3 regions of the Serratia sp. JSRIV002 genome follow, and region 1 is predicted to be linked to each of the others. Evidence: predicted binding sites of a transcription regulator. Region 1 holds the regulator's gene; each other region holds the start of a gene.
The links. Region 1 encodes CRP, which controls carbon source genes, mostly activating them, when cyclic AMP is high. Its sites were predicted from a motif close to ATGTGANNNNNNTCACAT; they were not measured.

Region 2: a site for CRP is predicted at 2,254-2,271, ahead of KGP26_RS14470 (YjcB family protein). Genes of this name have one in related genera too.
Region 3: a site for CRP is predicted at 2,176-2,193, ahead of rbsD (D-ribose pyranase). Genes of this name have one in related genera too.

What each region holds. Positions count from the first base shown of each region.
Region 1 covers NZ_CP074143.1:5,602,055-5,606,725, reverse strand. The annotation lists gene KGP26_RS26330 (aspartate aminotransferase family protein) at 1-308, shown strand, start outside; gene KGP26_RS26325 (YccS/YhfK family putative transporter) at 340-2,415, opposite strand; gene crp (cAMP-activated global transcriptional regulator CRP) at 2,472-3,104, opposite strand; gene KGP26_RS26315 (OsmC family protein) at 3,486-3,893, shown strand; gene KGP26_RS26310 (LysR substrate-binding domain-containing protein) at 3,896-4,671, opposite strand, start outside.
Region 2 covers NZ_CP074143.1:3,070,832-3,075,502, forward strand. The annotation lists gene KGP26_RS14460 (penicillin-binding transpeptidase domain-containing protein) at 1-46, opposite strand, end outside; gene mrdA (penicillin-binding protein 2) at 148-2,073, opposite strand; gene KGP26_RS14470 (YjcB family protein) at 2,367-2,648, shown strand; gene KGP26_RS14475 (glyoxalase) at 2,695-3,132, opposite strand; gene KGP26_RS14480 (helix-turn-helix domain-containing protein) at 3,151-4,020, opposite strand; gene KGP26_RS14485 (DMT family transporter) at 4,199-4,671, shown strand, end outside.
Region 3 covers NZ_CP074143.1:6,008,677-6,013,347, forward strand. The annotation lists gene rbsC (ribose ABC transporter permease) at 1-154, opposite strand, end outside; gene rbsA (ribose ABC transporter ATP-binding protein RbsA) at 161-1,666, opposite strand; gene rbsD (D-ribose pyranase) at 1,674-2,093, opposite strand; gene kup (low affinity potassium transporter Kup) at 2,261-4,129, opposite strand; gene ravA (ATPase RavA) at 4,439-4,671, shown strand, end outside.

The DNA.
Region 1 (4,671 bases):
CAGAGGTGCTAAGCGGGATTGAGCAGCGTCGTGGGCTGTTTGTTCAGGCTTTGCAGGAGATCGGTAAGAAATACGATGTGTTCAGCGATATTCGTGGCATGGGGCTGTTGATTGGCGCGGAACTGAAGGCGGGCTATCACGGCAAAGCGCGTGATTTCCTCACTGCCGCTGCTGCACGTGGTTTGATGATCCTCAATGCCGGGCCAAATGTGATCCGTTTTGCCCCTTCGTTGGTGGTTGAGCTGAAAGATATCGACGAGGGCATGGCGCTGTTCGAATTGGCCGTACAGGATGTGATTAACGGCTGATCAAGTTAGCGGGGCTGCGGTCCCGCTAGTCTCAGCTTTCCCGCAATTTGCGCTTCAGCCAGATCCCATGATGTGGGCGCTGGCGCCATGCCAATGACGAAATGGTATGCATCACGGTCAGGTGAGAAAGGATCCGCCTCAAGTGGCGTTCCATCTCGGTGATCGGCATATCTGGATGCAGGTCCGGCGGCTGCATGATGCTGTTGCTGGTACTCGGGCCGTCATATTCCAACCGCTGCTGACAGCTCTGTAAGGCGATCTCACAGGTTTGCAGATACTCCTGAGCCAGCTTTGGCGTCAGCATATAGTGCTCGCGCGCCAGAATGGTCATCGCATTCAGGTGTTCAACAATAAACTGGTTATGGGTGATCCACAGCCGCATATCAGCCAGATAATTCGATTCAAACCCCGGTTCCTGCATCGCCTGATTGAGGGAGGTAAACAGGGCGTTATGCGCCTGATTGACCTGCATGCGTGTGTAGGCCAGTTCGCTGGGGTCGGGTTCCTGTTCTTCCAGCAATAAACGCAGTGCAGTCTGATCGTGCTCCAGAGCCTGATGGGCGTTTTTACGCAGCATGCCGCTCTGCCACTGCGGCCATAGCCAGATCGTGCCACCAAACACCAGTACGCAGCCGATAAGGGTATCGATCAGGCGGGGGACCAGGAAATGGGTACCGTTCAGCGCCAGGAGCTGCAAGGTGTAGACGGCGGTCACGGTGAAGCCCATCACCGCCAGCCCGTAGTTTTTCCGCAGGATCAGATAGGCCGCCAGGGTGATGGCCAACATGATGCTCAGCGTCACGTTCTCCGGCATCTGTAGTTGCAACAGTCCAGCGGCAATCACCAGCCCGGCCAACGTGCCGAGGGCACGGTGCTGGATCCTCACCCGCGTGGCGTTATAGCCGTTTTGGCTGACCAGCATGATGGTCAGCAAGATCCAGTAGGGTTTTGGCAGATTGAACAGCATGCCAAGGCTGCTGCCTGCCGCCAGAATGACCCCCAGTCTGGCGGCGTTACGCAAGGCGTTGGATTTGAACGATAGATAGCTCACCACTGCAGGCCAGAACGGCAGGCGTGACTGATTGGCCATCAGATTACGGCGGTAAAGTGGGTGCTGAGTGCGCAGCAGGCGTGCGATGCGACTGAAGTGGTAATAGCAGAACTGGCCAACCGGATTATCGGCGTGCTGTGAGGCCACTTTTTCCAGCGCCGCCAGCTCATTCTTCATGCTGAAACGCGAAGAGTGCCGATGATAGAGAATATCGTCGGCCACCACCCGCAGGCGCGTGGCGATCACCTGGGCGTTGCGGCGGATGATCGCTTCGGCCTGGCTTTGCTCCACCAGCTTTTGCACTTCTTCCGGCAGATGCAGGCTGACGGTGATGTGCTCTTGCAAATCGAGCGCCACCTGAAACGTACGCCGCAGGCGCTTTTGCTCCAGGTTATTGGCATGGGGCAGGAAATTAAGCTGTTGGTATAGCAGACTGATCAGATCCATGACTTTCTGCTGGCGTTGCAACAGCGGCGGCAGGGCAGTTTCAGGATCGGTATGCTGCGTCAGTAATGAGTATTTGGCTTCAAAATAGTCGGCCAGCTGCATATACAGCTGGCTTAGAGATTCGCGCATCGGCTGCTCTTTCCACAGCTTGAACCAGGCCCAGGTAAACAGCCCGTACCAGGCGGTGCCGACGATATACAGCAAAGGGGCATGCCAGATTGGCACGGTGCCTACCATGCTGAGGGAAAAGATGGCGGCGACCAATGCGGCTGGTAGCAGGCGTGCGTGCAGCGGGCTGATCTCACCGCTGACGCCGAGCAACAGCGCCATTGCCAGCATCAGCAAGGGTAACGGCAGATCCCACAGCAGGGCTTGTTGCAGCAGAAGGCTGCTGAGTGCGAACAGGGAGCCGCCTACGACCAGGCGTTTGAAAAAGCGTTTGTGCGGCGTATCCAGCCCGGCAATGTTGCAGCAGGCGGGCACCAACGAGAACAGCATGCCGAGTTGCAGGTTGCCAATCAGTAAACCAAACGCCACCGGCAGGCACAACACCAGCGTTTGCCGCAGTGCGTAGTTGACTTCCGGGTGGTAGATCAGGCGGCGCCACATGGTTGGCTATTCAGCAGGTAAAGAAACGGCGCATTGCTGCACCGTTTCCCTGGGGATTAACGCGTACCGTACACGACAATGGTTTTGCCGTGCGCGGAGATCAGGTTTTGATCTTCGAGCATTTTCAAAATACGACCGACGGTTTCACGTGAGCAACCGACGATTTGGCCAATTTCCTGGCGGGTGATTTTGATCTGCATGCCGTCTGGGTGAGTCATGGCATCAGGCTGTTTTGCCAGGTTCAGCAAGGTCTGTGCAATGCGGCCGGTTACGTCAAGGAAGGCGAGGTTACCCACTTTCTCTGAGGTGACTTGCAGGCGGTTAGCCATCTGTGCGGACAGGCGCATCAGGATATCCGGGTTAACCTGGATCAACTGGCGGAATTTCTTGTAGGAAATTTCAGCCACTTCACAGGCGGTTTTGGCCCGTACCCAGGCGCTACGCTCCTGGCCTTCTTCAAATAATCCTAGCTCGCCGATGAAATCCCCCTGGTTAAGGTAGGACAGGATCATCTCTTTGCCTTCTTCATCTTTAATCAGCACCGCGACGGAGCCTTTGACGATGTAGTAAAGCGTTTCGGCCTTTTCACCTTGGTGAATAAGCGTACTCTTCGATGGATATTTGTGGATATGGCAATGAGACAGGAACCATTCGAGAGTCGGGTCTGTTTGCGGTTTGCCGAGAACCATTCGCTGTTATCCTCTGTTGTTATCGCTGCCTTGTATCACAGGGGTCAGAGTTCCCTGTAAAACGTGCTTATAGCCCGGTGTTTTAATTGTGGCTATCAACAGGTTTTGAGGCGTGTTATAGAAATACGCTTGTGCTCTAGCATATTAACTTGCAGGGAGAGCTGCAAGCTACATTCTGTTAACAAACCAATATAGGGGCCTTTCCTTGGACATATCCCTGAAATCGGTGACCTGGAAAGAGTTATTGCGGCTCTGTTTGTAGCACAGAGTGAGGCGGGTGTCTTGTGTTGTCTCGCTTCAGCATGATTAGCGTCAGGTTACGTTGCCAGAATGTATGCGAAAGCGTACCCTGTTTTTAAGAAATTAACCGGAGTGTGTAACATGCAGGCAAGAGTTAAGTGGGTAGAAGGGCTGACATTCCTGGGTGAGTCTGCGTCTGGTCACCAGGTTTTGATGGATGGCAACGCTGGCGATAAAGCGCCAAGCCCGATGGAAATGGTGTTGATGTCCGTCGGCGGCTGTAGCGCCATCGACGTAGTGTCGATCCTGCAAAAAGGGCGTAACGATGTGCGTGACTGTGAGGTAAAACTGACCTCCGAGCGTCGTGAAGAAGCACCGCGTCTGTTTACCCATATCAATCTGCATTTTATCGTCACCGGCAAAGGGCTGACCGATAAGATCGTCGAGCGTGCGGTGGATCTTTCCGCCGAGAAATACTGCTCCGTCTCCTTGATGCTGGGTAAAGCCGCCAGCATTACCCACAGCTTCGAAATCCGCGAAGTGGCCTGATCCTACCAAGGGTAGCGCAGGCAGTGGGCACGCAATAAATCAAGAAATCGCCGTGCCGTCACGGTTAGCGGCGATTTCTGTGAATACAGCACGCAATATTGCGCTTGTGGCAACGTGTCGATAGGCAATGCCACCAGCCGACGCTGCAAATAGAACGGTGCACTCATCGCCCGCGCCACGATAGTCAAATAATCCGCCTCCAGCACCATATTCAAGCCACAGGTCACAGAGTCCGAGCGAATGGGCGAACGACTCAATTGCTGATAGAAGGTGCCTAACACCGCACGCAACTGCTGGTAGTAACCCATATCGGTTTCCGGTAATAACCACTTGGCCTCACGCAATTCGTCCAACGAGGTGGCCTGCGCCAGTGGGTGCCCCTGGCGTGCGATAATGCAAAAAGAGGCGTTGAACAGCGGTTCACGCACCAGATCCTCCAGCGGAAGTTCCGGGCTGACGGTACCCACGGCAAAATCCAGGCGGCCTTCGCGCAATGCTGGCAGTAGCGTAGAAAGCTGCGCCTCGCGGATCAGCAGATTGGCCTGTGGAAACGGCTGTTTGAAGGCCTCGACCAGTTCCGGTAATACCGTCAGGGCGAGTAGCGAAGAGCAACCAATGGCGACGTTACCTTGCGAATGCTGATTCAACTGCTGGATCTCGTCGGCGGCGCGCTGCAATTCCTCCAGGATCAACTGCATTCGCAGGGCGAAGGCGCGGCCGGTTTCGGTCAGCGTCATTCCCTGACTGCTGCGATTGATCAACTGGGTTTCCAGGATCT
Region 2 (4,671 bases), 2.5 Mb from region 1:
GCGCCGTCGAGTAGTTTTTACCGTTTTTCTTGGTTGGAGGAGCCACTGTTAAGCCTACGTTTTTAAACTGATTATTTATCCGCTAAGTCTAACCTGAGTCAGGTTGCCAGAAGGTTGCAGTTTGTAAGAAAGTAAAAACAAACGCGTTTAATGTTGCACATCGTCACTGTCTCCCAACTGCTTCTGGGTAGCGTCGTTTTGCCCCGGCGCTGGCGCATTGGCCGGGTCGAAAATATGGTCCAGGATTGCCCTGGCCGTTGGCCCTGCAACGACACCATCCCCACCCCCGTTTTCCAGAATTAGTGCCATCGCCACCCGCGGGTTTTTATACGGCGCAAACAGGGTGTAGAAAATATGGTCACGCAGGCGTACCGGGATCATTTTGGCATTGTAAGTCTGGTTTTCTTTCAGGCTGAAAACCTGTGAGGTCCCCGATTTGGCCGCTATCTGGTAGGGCGCGGTATGGAACAGCTTATACCCGGTGCCGTTAGGCAGGTTCGCCATGCCATACATACCGTTGCGCACAATTCCCCAATACGGCGATTTGGCCTCGCCAATCTGCGCGGCCTGCTCTGGTGGCCGGTAGCGTTCGACTTCCCGGCCCCGTCTCATCGAATACAACAGATGCGGCGTTTTCACCCTGCCGCTGTTGATCAGCGTGGTCAGCGCTTTCACCATCTGGATCGGCGTAGCGATCCAATACCCCTGGCCAATACCCACCGAGACGGTATCACCTTGGTACCAGCCTTTCTTGTGTACCCGTTGCTTCCATTCCCTGCTCGGCAGCACGCCGCGATATTCCTCGTTCAGATCGATTCCCGTCGGTTGGCCATAGCCAAACTGGCTGAGCCACTGGTGGATCCGGTCGATCCCCATCTCATAGGCGACCTGATAGAAGAAGGTGTCGGCCGACTCCTCGATCGCCTTGGTGACGTTCAGCAGGCCGTGCCCGGTTTTCAACCAGTCGCGATAGCGGCGCTGCGTTCCCGGCAAGGTCCAGGTGGGTGCGCCAAAGAAAGTGGTGGTTGGGGTAATGACACCGGCAAACAGTGCCGATACCGCCATATAAGGTTTTACCGTTGATGCAGGCGGGTATAACCCCTGCGTCACGCGGTTAATCAGCGGTAAATCCGGGTTGCTGAGTAGCGACTTATAAGCCTGATAGCCAATACCTTTGACGAACGGGTTGGGATCGTAGCTAGGGCTGGAGACCATCGCCAGAATACCTCCGTCACGCGGATCGGCAACCACCACCGCCGCCCGTTGCCCTTTGAGCAAGCCTTCAATGTACTGTTGCAGGTGCAGATCCAGCGTCAGATAGATATCTTTGCCCGCCTGGGGTGGCTGTTCCTTCAGCAGGCGAACGATACGCCCGTGGTTATCCACCTCCACTTCCTGATAGCCGGTGGTGCCGTGTAACTCTTTCTCGTAATAGGCTTCCAGCCCCTGTTTGCCAATATTGTGGTCGGCCGCATAGTTTTGCGCCAGGCCCTGCTGCTCCAGCTTTTTAACGTCGTTATCGTTAATGCGGGAGACATACCCCACCACATGAGCCAACTGTGCCCCGTAAGGATATTGCCGCTGCTGGTAGGTCTCGATGGTCACTCCGTCAAAGCGATACTGGTTTACCGCAAAACGAGCCACCTCGGTTTCGCTAAGCCCGGTCTTCAGCGTAACTGGCTTATAGCGGCTATTGTGATGCATATCGTCACGGAAGGCGGCGATATCATCCGGCGTCAAATCTACAATGGGCGTCAGGTTTTGCAACAGCGTTGCCATATCGGCAATCTTGCTGGGGGTCACTTCAATCTGATACAGCTGTATATTGCGCACCAACGGGATGCCGTTGCGATCGAAGATCAGGCCACGATGGGGGGCAATGGGCAGCATCTTGATGTCGTTTTGATTGGAGCGCGTTTGGTAAAACGCATGCTGTTTGATCTGCAACTGATACAGGTTGAAAACCAGCAAGCCAAAACAGGCGACGACCAGCACCATCGCCACGCAGGCACGGCGAATGAACAACGTTTCTTCGGCGGGATGGTCACGGAATGGATCTTGCAATTGGGCCATGCGCAGAGTCTTACCTGTTTGACTGGGCGAAAAGCCGGCAAGCATAGCGTTAATAATCCGGGGGCTACATTAAAAGGTTGCTAATGAGTTGGCATAAATGTTTCAACATATTGGAATGTTGCCAGGATTTGTCAGACAGGCCATAACGACTATTGAGACGCCAATTATTCCAATGCTACAATGTGACGCAGATCACACCAACAACCTAAACCACCGTCTATCCAATGCGCATTCTGCCCCAAGGTCTGATACCTGGAGTTGGCTGCGGCATGTGTAGCAAAGGATCACCTTCGATGAGTACCATAGCCACTGGCTTTATTATGATGCGCTGGGAATTACTGAGCGCAGTGATGATGTTTCTGGCCAGCCAACTGAATGTGGTGTGCCGCAAGGCCAGCCGTAACGGCATGGCGTTTGTGTTCAGCAGCCTCGGGTTGTTCACTAGCTGCTGGTTTGTGATGGGGCTGATGGGCATGTCCTTCAACCTGGCTGGCATTATGCAATTCTGGGCGTCATTCAAAGACGTTTTCATCGATGTCATGAGCCAGAACCCAACCGCCTTCCCTCTGCCATAACCGTTTTTCCAGTCTAGACGGGCGCAGCTATCGCGCCCCGGCAAAGTTAGTGGCGCATCCAGGGCGTTAAGGTCACGCCGACCAGCAAACCTTCCGGGCTTAACAAACGGGTGACGCTCTGGCCCCACGGCTCCAGACGGTTGGCTACCAGCAGTTTATAGCCCTGATCCAGCAGCGTTTGGGTAGCCTTCGCCATATCTGCCACGTCAAACTCCATCCACGCCTGTGGCACCGGCAAATCTTGTGGCCATTGATCCTGGCCAAAGCAAGATTGAGCCGCCTGCGCCAGTGGCCACAGCGCAAAGTGCTTCACGCCCGCCAAGGCATCGTGCTCGGTCAGCAGATAGTCCTCATTCCCTTCCATTGGCTTTAGCGGCAACCCCAGCGCTTGCTGATAAAACGCGGCACTTTGGCTGGTGTTTTGGGTGATCGGGCCAAAACCCGCGACAAAAAGTACCTCAACACCACAAAATGGTTGTTCCATATCCTTTCTCCTCAGGGATTAACGGCTTTGCTGCCGCAGCCGTATCGGCGTATAGCCATAGAATGCCTTGAAACGGTGGCTGAAATGGCTGGCCGAGCTAAAGCCGCAGTCCAGCGCAATCTGGGTTAGCGGCATCAGCGTGTTGCGCAGTAATTTCTCCGCCTGCCGCAAACGCACCTGCATCACATATTGATGCGGCGCCTGCCCGGTGCTGTGTTTAAACATGCGGGCAAAATGAAACTCGCTTAATTCCGCCTGAGCGGCCAAGTCTGCCAGCACCAAGGATTGATCGAGATGGTGATAGATAAACTCCTGCACCCGCTTCAGCACGGCCGGTGCCAGCCCACCACGCACGCTGGGCAGCCGCCATTGGAACTGGGTGTAGCGCTGAAGCATATGCGACATCAACAGCGTAGAGGCGCTGCTCAGTGCCAGTTGGTTGGCGCTATCTTGCCAATTGTGATTAAGTAAAAACTGGCGATACAGCAGCGTGATTTGCGGATCTTCCGCAAACGACAGCGGCTCTACGTTGATGGACGCCGGGCTGCGATCCCAGGTCTGCTCCACCAAATGGCGCAAATGCTGGTCGGTACAGTACAGATGCACAAAAGAGAGATTGCTGCGGACATCCCAGGTGGATTCGTAATGACGCGGCATGATGCAAAAACGATCCGGGCCGCCGCCGTTCTGCCACCCCCCTGGTACCTTCTGATAGCACTCATAACCATCCGCCACGTACAGGCTGAGGGTGTGGTGATCGGCACTTTCCTGGGTGATACGGTCGTTGCAGTTGGACCAGGCCGCAAGTTGCACGCCAGATCCCAGTTGCACGCTATTGTGCAACCGGGCTTTATGTTGGTGCAGTGTTTCAAATGCCAGGTATGCCATAGCTGCCCTATTCCTGTGATCCAAGCCGTTTCAGTTTAAAGAGTGCTGGCGCGGGATACCAGTTGTCACCGGGCGCTTTTAACAAAAAAAGCGCAAGAATATGCAATTGGCCGCAAAAGGCTGAAAGCGTTACGGCGCAAAAAGATGAATACTCCCGTCATCATTCACAGGAGAATTTATGAATACGCTGTTGTATCTTGCCGTGGTGCTGATTTGGGGCACCACCTGGATTGCGATTACCCTGCAACAAGGCACGGTGGCGATCCCCGTTTCGATCGGTTACCGCTTCCTGCTGGCTGCCGCCGTGATGTGGCTGGCCATGCTGGCGCTACGCCGTCTGCGGGCCATTAGCCTGCGGGACCACCTGTTCTGCATGTTGCAGGGCTGCTGTGTGTTTGGCTTTAACTTTTACTGTTTCTACCTGGCCGCAGCCTATATCAGCAGCGGGCTGGAATCGGTGATTTTCTCGATGGCGGTGTTGTTCAACGCGGTTAACAGCATGATTTTCTTCCGCCAACGCCCCGGCCCCAACCTGCTTCCTGCGGCGCTGTTAGGCATGATCGGCATCGTGGCGCTGTTTTGGCAAGATCTGATGGCGACCCAGATGGCGCCAGAATTGCTTAAGGGGATCGGCTTGAGCGCCCTGGGCAC
Region 3 (4,671 bases), 410 kb from region 1:
GCTGCAGGATATTGAACAGGTTATTAACGGTGAAGAAATTCGGGCTCATCGAAGACACCACGGCAATCAGCACCAGCAGGGCAATCAGCGATTTCTGCTCCAACAGCCACTCTTTACTGAACCAGCGCTTAGCTGCAACACTTTGTGAACTCATATCTGATTACTCCTGCTTTACGCCGTATTGCTTGCCAACGGCTGCTGCCATCAGCACTTCCTGGGTGGCCTGTTCAATCGGGAATTCGCCGCTGAGGTGGCCTTCATGCATCACCAGGATGCGGTCGCTCATGCCCAGCACCTCCGGCATTTCCGAAGACACCAATATGATGCTCAGCCCTTCCTGCTTGAACTGGTTGATTAACTGGTAGATCTCTTTTTTGGCCCCGACGTCGACGCCGCGTGTCGGTTCGTCGAGGATCAGTACCTTTGGCCGGGTCATCAAGCCTCGGGCAATCGCCACTTTTTGCTGATTGCCGCCGGAAAGCAAACCAATCGGCTGCTCCATCGACGGCGTTTTGATATTGAACAGGCGGATAAAATCGCTGACGGCGATCTGCTCGTCGGCATGTTTCAGGCCACCACCGGCGCGGCTGAAGTAGCGCAGCGCGGTCAGCGACATGTTTTCCTTCACCGACATCCCCAGCACCAGACCATCACGCTTACGGTCTTCGGAGATATAGACAATGCCGTTAGCCAGGCCGTCCTGAGGAGTACGAGTCACCACCTCATGGCCGTCCAGATTCACGGTGCCGCTTTTACGTGGCGCCGCTCCGTACAGGATCTTCATCAGTTCGGTACGCCCAGCCCCCATCAGGCCAGCCACACCCAAAATCTCACCGCGGTATAAAGTAAAGCTGACGTCATGCACGCCAGGGCCGGAAACGTGGCTCACCTGCAGGCGTTTTTCACCGCGCGGCAGGTTCAGACGTGGATACTGCTCTTCCAGCTTGCGACCCACCATCATTTCAATCAGCGAATCTTCATTCAGTTCGGCAACCGGCCGCTCGGCAATAAATTGCCCGTCACGGAATACGGTCACATCGTCGCAGATTTCGAAGATCTCTTTCAGGCGGTGGGAGATATAAACAATACCGCGGCCTTCGGCTTTCAGCTCGTTGATCACTTTAAACAGCGAGGCGGTTTCGGTATCGGTCAGGGCATCGGTCGGCTCATCCATGATGATCACTTTGGATTCAAAGCTCAGCACCTTGGCGATTTCCACCATTTGCTGATCGCCAATCGACAATTCCCCCACCAGCCGGTGGCTGCTGTAGCGCAGGTTCAAACGCGCCAGCAGTTTGTCCGCTTCGGCATACATGCGTTTCCAGTCGATGCGGCCAAAACGGTTAACGAACTCGCGGCCAAGAAAGATGTTCTCGGCAATGGTCAGCTGCGGGATCAGGTTCAGTTCTTGGTGGATGATGCCGATACCCGCGTCCTGCGAATCCTTCGGCCCGTTGAAAGCCACTTCCTTGTCGAGGAAATATTGGCTGCCCGCATCTTTGTTATAGATACCGGTCAGCACTTTCATCATGGTGGACTTGCCAGCACCGTTTTCCCCCACCAGCGCCATCACCCTGCCGGGATAAACGCTCAGGGCGGCCCCAGAAAGCGCCTTCACGCCGGGAAAGGCCTTATCGATCCCCTTCAGTTGCAGTAAAGGTTGCATAGGCGCCTCAGAAAGTTACGCCGGAGCACAGGATCACGTTCGCGTAGGGCGAACATTCTCCGCTGCGGATCACGGCCCGGCTATGTTCGGTTTGCGCTTTAAACGCGCTGTGGCTGATATAGCTGATGCTGATGGTATTGCCCTGGTGTTGGCCAAGCTGAGTCAGTTGAGCCAGTAATGCCTCGTGGAGCGACGGGTTATGCTTGACGATCTCTTCCGCCAGGATGGCGCTCTCTACCTGCATTTCCTGCGTCACCACGCCTACAACCTGTAAGAATGTCGGCACCCCTTGGGTCAGCGCCAGATCGATACGCGGCGTCACGGCCGGGATCGGCAAGCCTGCATCGCAAATCGCGATCTGATCGGTGTGGCCGAGACGAGAGACCACCGCAGAAACGTCAGAATTCAGTAGTACGCCTTTTTTCATGAGTAAACTCCAGCAGCGAAACGTTTCGCTATTGAGTCAGTGTAGAAAATCAGCAGAGGAAGACAACCCTGTCATAGCGGAAATGTGATCGCCATCGAAACGTTTCGCTCACGTTTGATAAAGCGTAGCTAAAAAAGAAGGGCCCAGCAAATGCTGAGCCCTCTCTTTTAGATTTCGACCTGGGTTCCCAGTTCGATGACCCGGTTGGGCGGGATCTCAAACTGGTCGGCAGCCCGCAATGCGTTGCGGCTCAGGGCGATAAACAGCTTGCCGCGCAGGAACAGATACCACGGCCGTTTGGTGAGGATCAGCGATTCATGGGACATAAAGAACGACGTCTCCATCATCCGGCATGGCAGCCCTTCCAACCCACAGCGGTGGAAGACTTCCTCAACGTTCGGCGTTTCACGCCAGCCATAGCTGGCTACCACTCGCCAGAAGGTCGGTGACAATTGCTCAATCGTCACACGCCGGACGTTATGCACATAAGGGGCATCTTCGGTACGCAAGGTCAGCAGCACTACCCGCTCATGCAGCACTTTGTTGTGCTTGAGGTTATGCAACAGGGCAAACGGGATCACGTTAATCGCCCGCGACATAAACACCGCAGTGCCCGGCACGCGAACCGGTGGCGATTTTTCCAGTGAGGCAATCAGTGCTTCAAGGGAGTTACCGTGCTCATGCATCCGGCGCAGCAGGCGGAAACGTTCACTCTTCCAGGTGATCATGATCAGGAACATCACCAGGGCCAACATCAGTGGCAACCAACCGCCAGAGAACAGTTTCAAGGCGTTCGCCGAGAACATCGGTACATCGATAATCAGCAGCATCACCAGAATGCCTCCCACCAGGAAGCGATTCCAATGCCAATTCTTGATGGCGACGGAGGTGATCAGGATGCTGGTCAATACCATGGTGCCGGTCACCGCAATACCATAGGCCGCGGCCAGGTTACTGGAGTGTTCGAAGCCCACAATCACCAACACCACGGCGATATACAGGGTCCAGTTGATCACCGGGATATAGATCTGGCCGGACTCCATTTCCGAGGTATGAATGATGCGCATCGGTGACAGATAGCCCAGACGAACGGCCTGGCGGGTCAACGAGAAAACGCCGGAAATGACCGCCTGCGAGGCAATAACCGTGGCCAGCGTAGCCAATATCAACAGCGGGATCAACGCCCAATCGGGGGCCAACAGGAAGAACGGGTTCTTGATCGCTTCCGGATTTTTCAGCAGCAATGCGCCTTGGCCGAAGTAGTTAAGCACCAGCGAAGGCAGTACCACGGTGAACCAGGCCAGGCGGATCGGGAATTTGCCAAAGTGGCCCATATCGGCATACAGCGCTTCCACACCGGTAATCGACAGTACCACCGCACCGAGCGCGAAGAAGGACACCTTCTTATATTCAACAAAGAAGTTGAGGGCCCATTTAGGGTTCAGCGCCTGCAACACTTCCGGGTTGGCGATAATGCTGCGCGCCCCCAGGACCGCCAATACGATAAACCACAGCAGCATCACCGGGGCAAACAGTTTGCCCACGCTACCGGTGCCATGTTTTTGGATGGCGAACAGTAAGGTCAGTACCAGAATAGACAGCGGGACGATGTAGGGATCAAGCGACGGGGCGGCAATCTCCAACCCTTCGATCGCCGACATCACCGAGATCGCCGGAGTGATCACTACCTCGCCATAGAAGAAGCTGCCACCAATCAGGCCCAGGATCACCAGCAAAGAGGTCGTACGTGCCGAGGTATGGCGCCCAGCCAAAGACATCAACGTCAGTATCCCGCCTTCACCGGCGTTATCCGCACGCATGACGTAGGTGAGATACTTCAAGGAAACGATGACGATCAACATCCAGAAGATTAAGGAAAGAAAACCAAACACCACGTCGGGACGGACATCAAAACCGTAATGACCGGAAAAACATTCTCGCAAGGTATAGAGCGGGCTGGTGCCGATATCACCGTAAACGACCCCAATAGCCGCCAGGGTAACCGCCGATAAAGACTGTTTATGTTCTGTGCTCATAGTTTGCTTCTTTTGCTAGATCATCCGTCAACCGATGCATCAGCATCAGGTTAAAGATACGGGCTCCAAGATCCGTCACACCCGGTAAAAGGCGCACAGTATGCATCATTTATAGCACTTGCCTACTCTACTATCTGACCCCAAAAATAAACAAAATGTGAATCAGCCCCCTTGTTGAGCATAGAAAAATTTTACTAATCAACCAGCTATAAGGCTAAAAATAATGATGGTTTATCATCGGATTCTCTAGCAAGATTGGCTGTCGGCCTGGGTGGCAGGCTCTAACCTCCGGACAACGCGAGCTATTTTATGGCGTCATCAACACTTCTGGCAGAACGGATCGCCCGCCTCAGCAGTGCGCTGGAGAGCGGCCTTTATGAACGGCAAGAGGCTATCAGGCTTTGCTTGCTGGCAGCCTTGTGCGGCGAAAGCGTGTTCCTGCTGGGCCCGCCGGGGATCGCCAAGAGCCTGATCGCCCGCCGGCTGAAATTTGCCTTCCGCAGCGCTCGCTCCTTTGAATACCTGATGACGCGCTTTTCCAC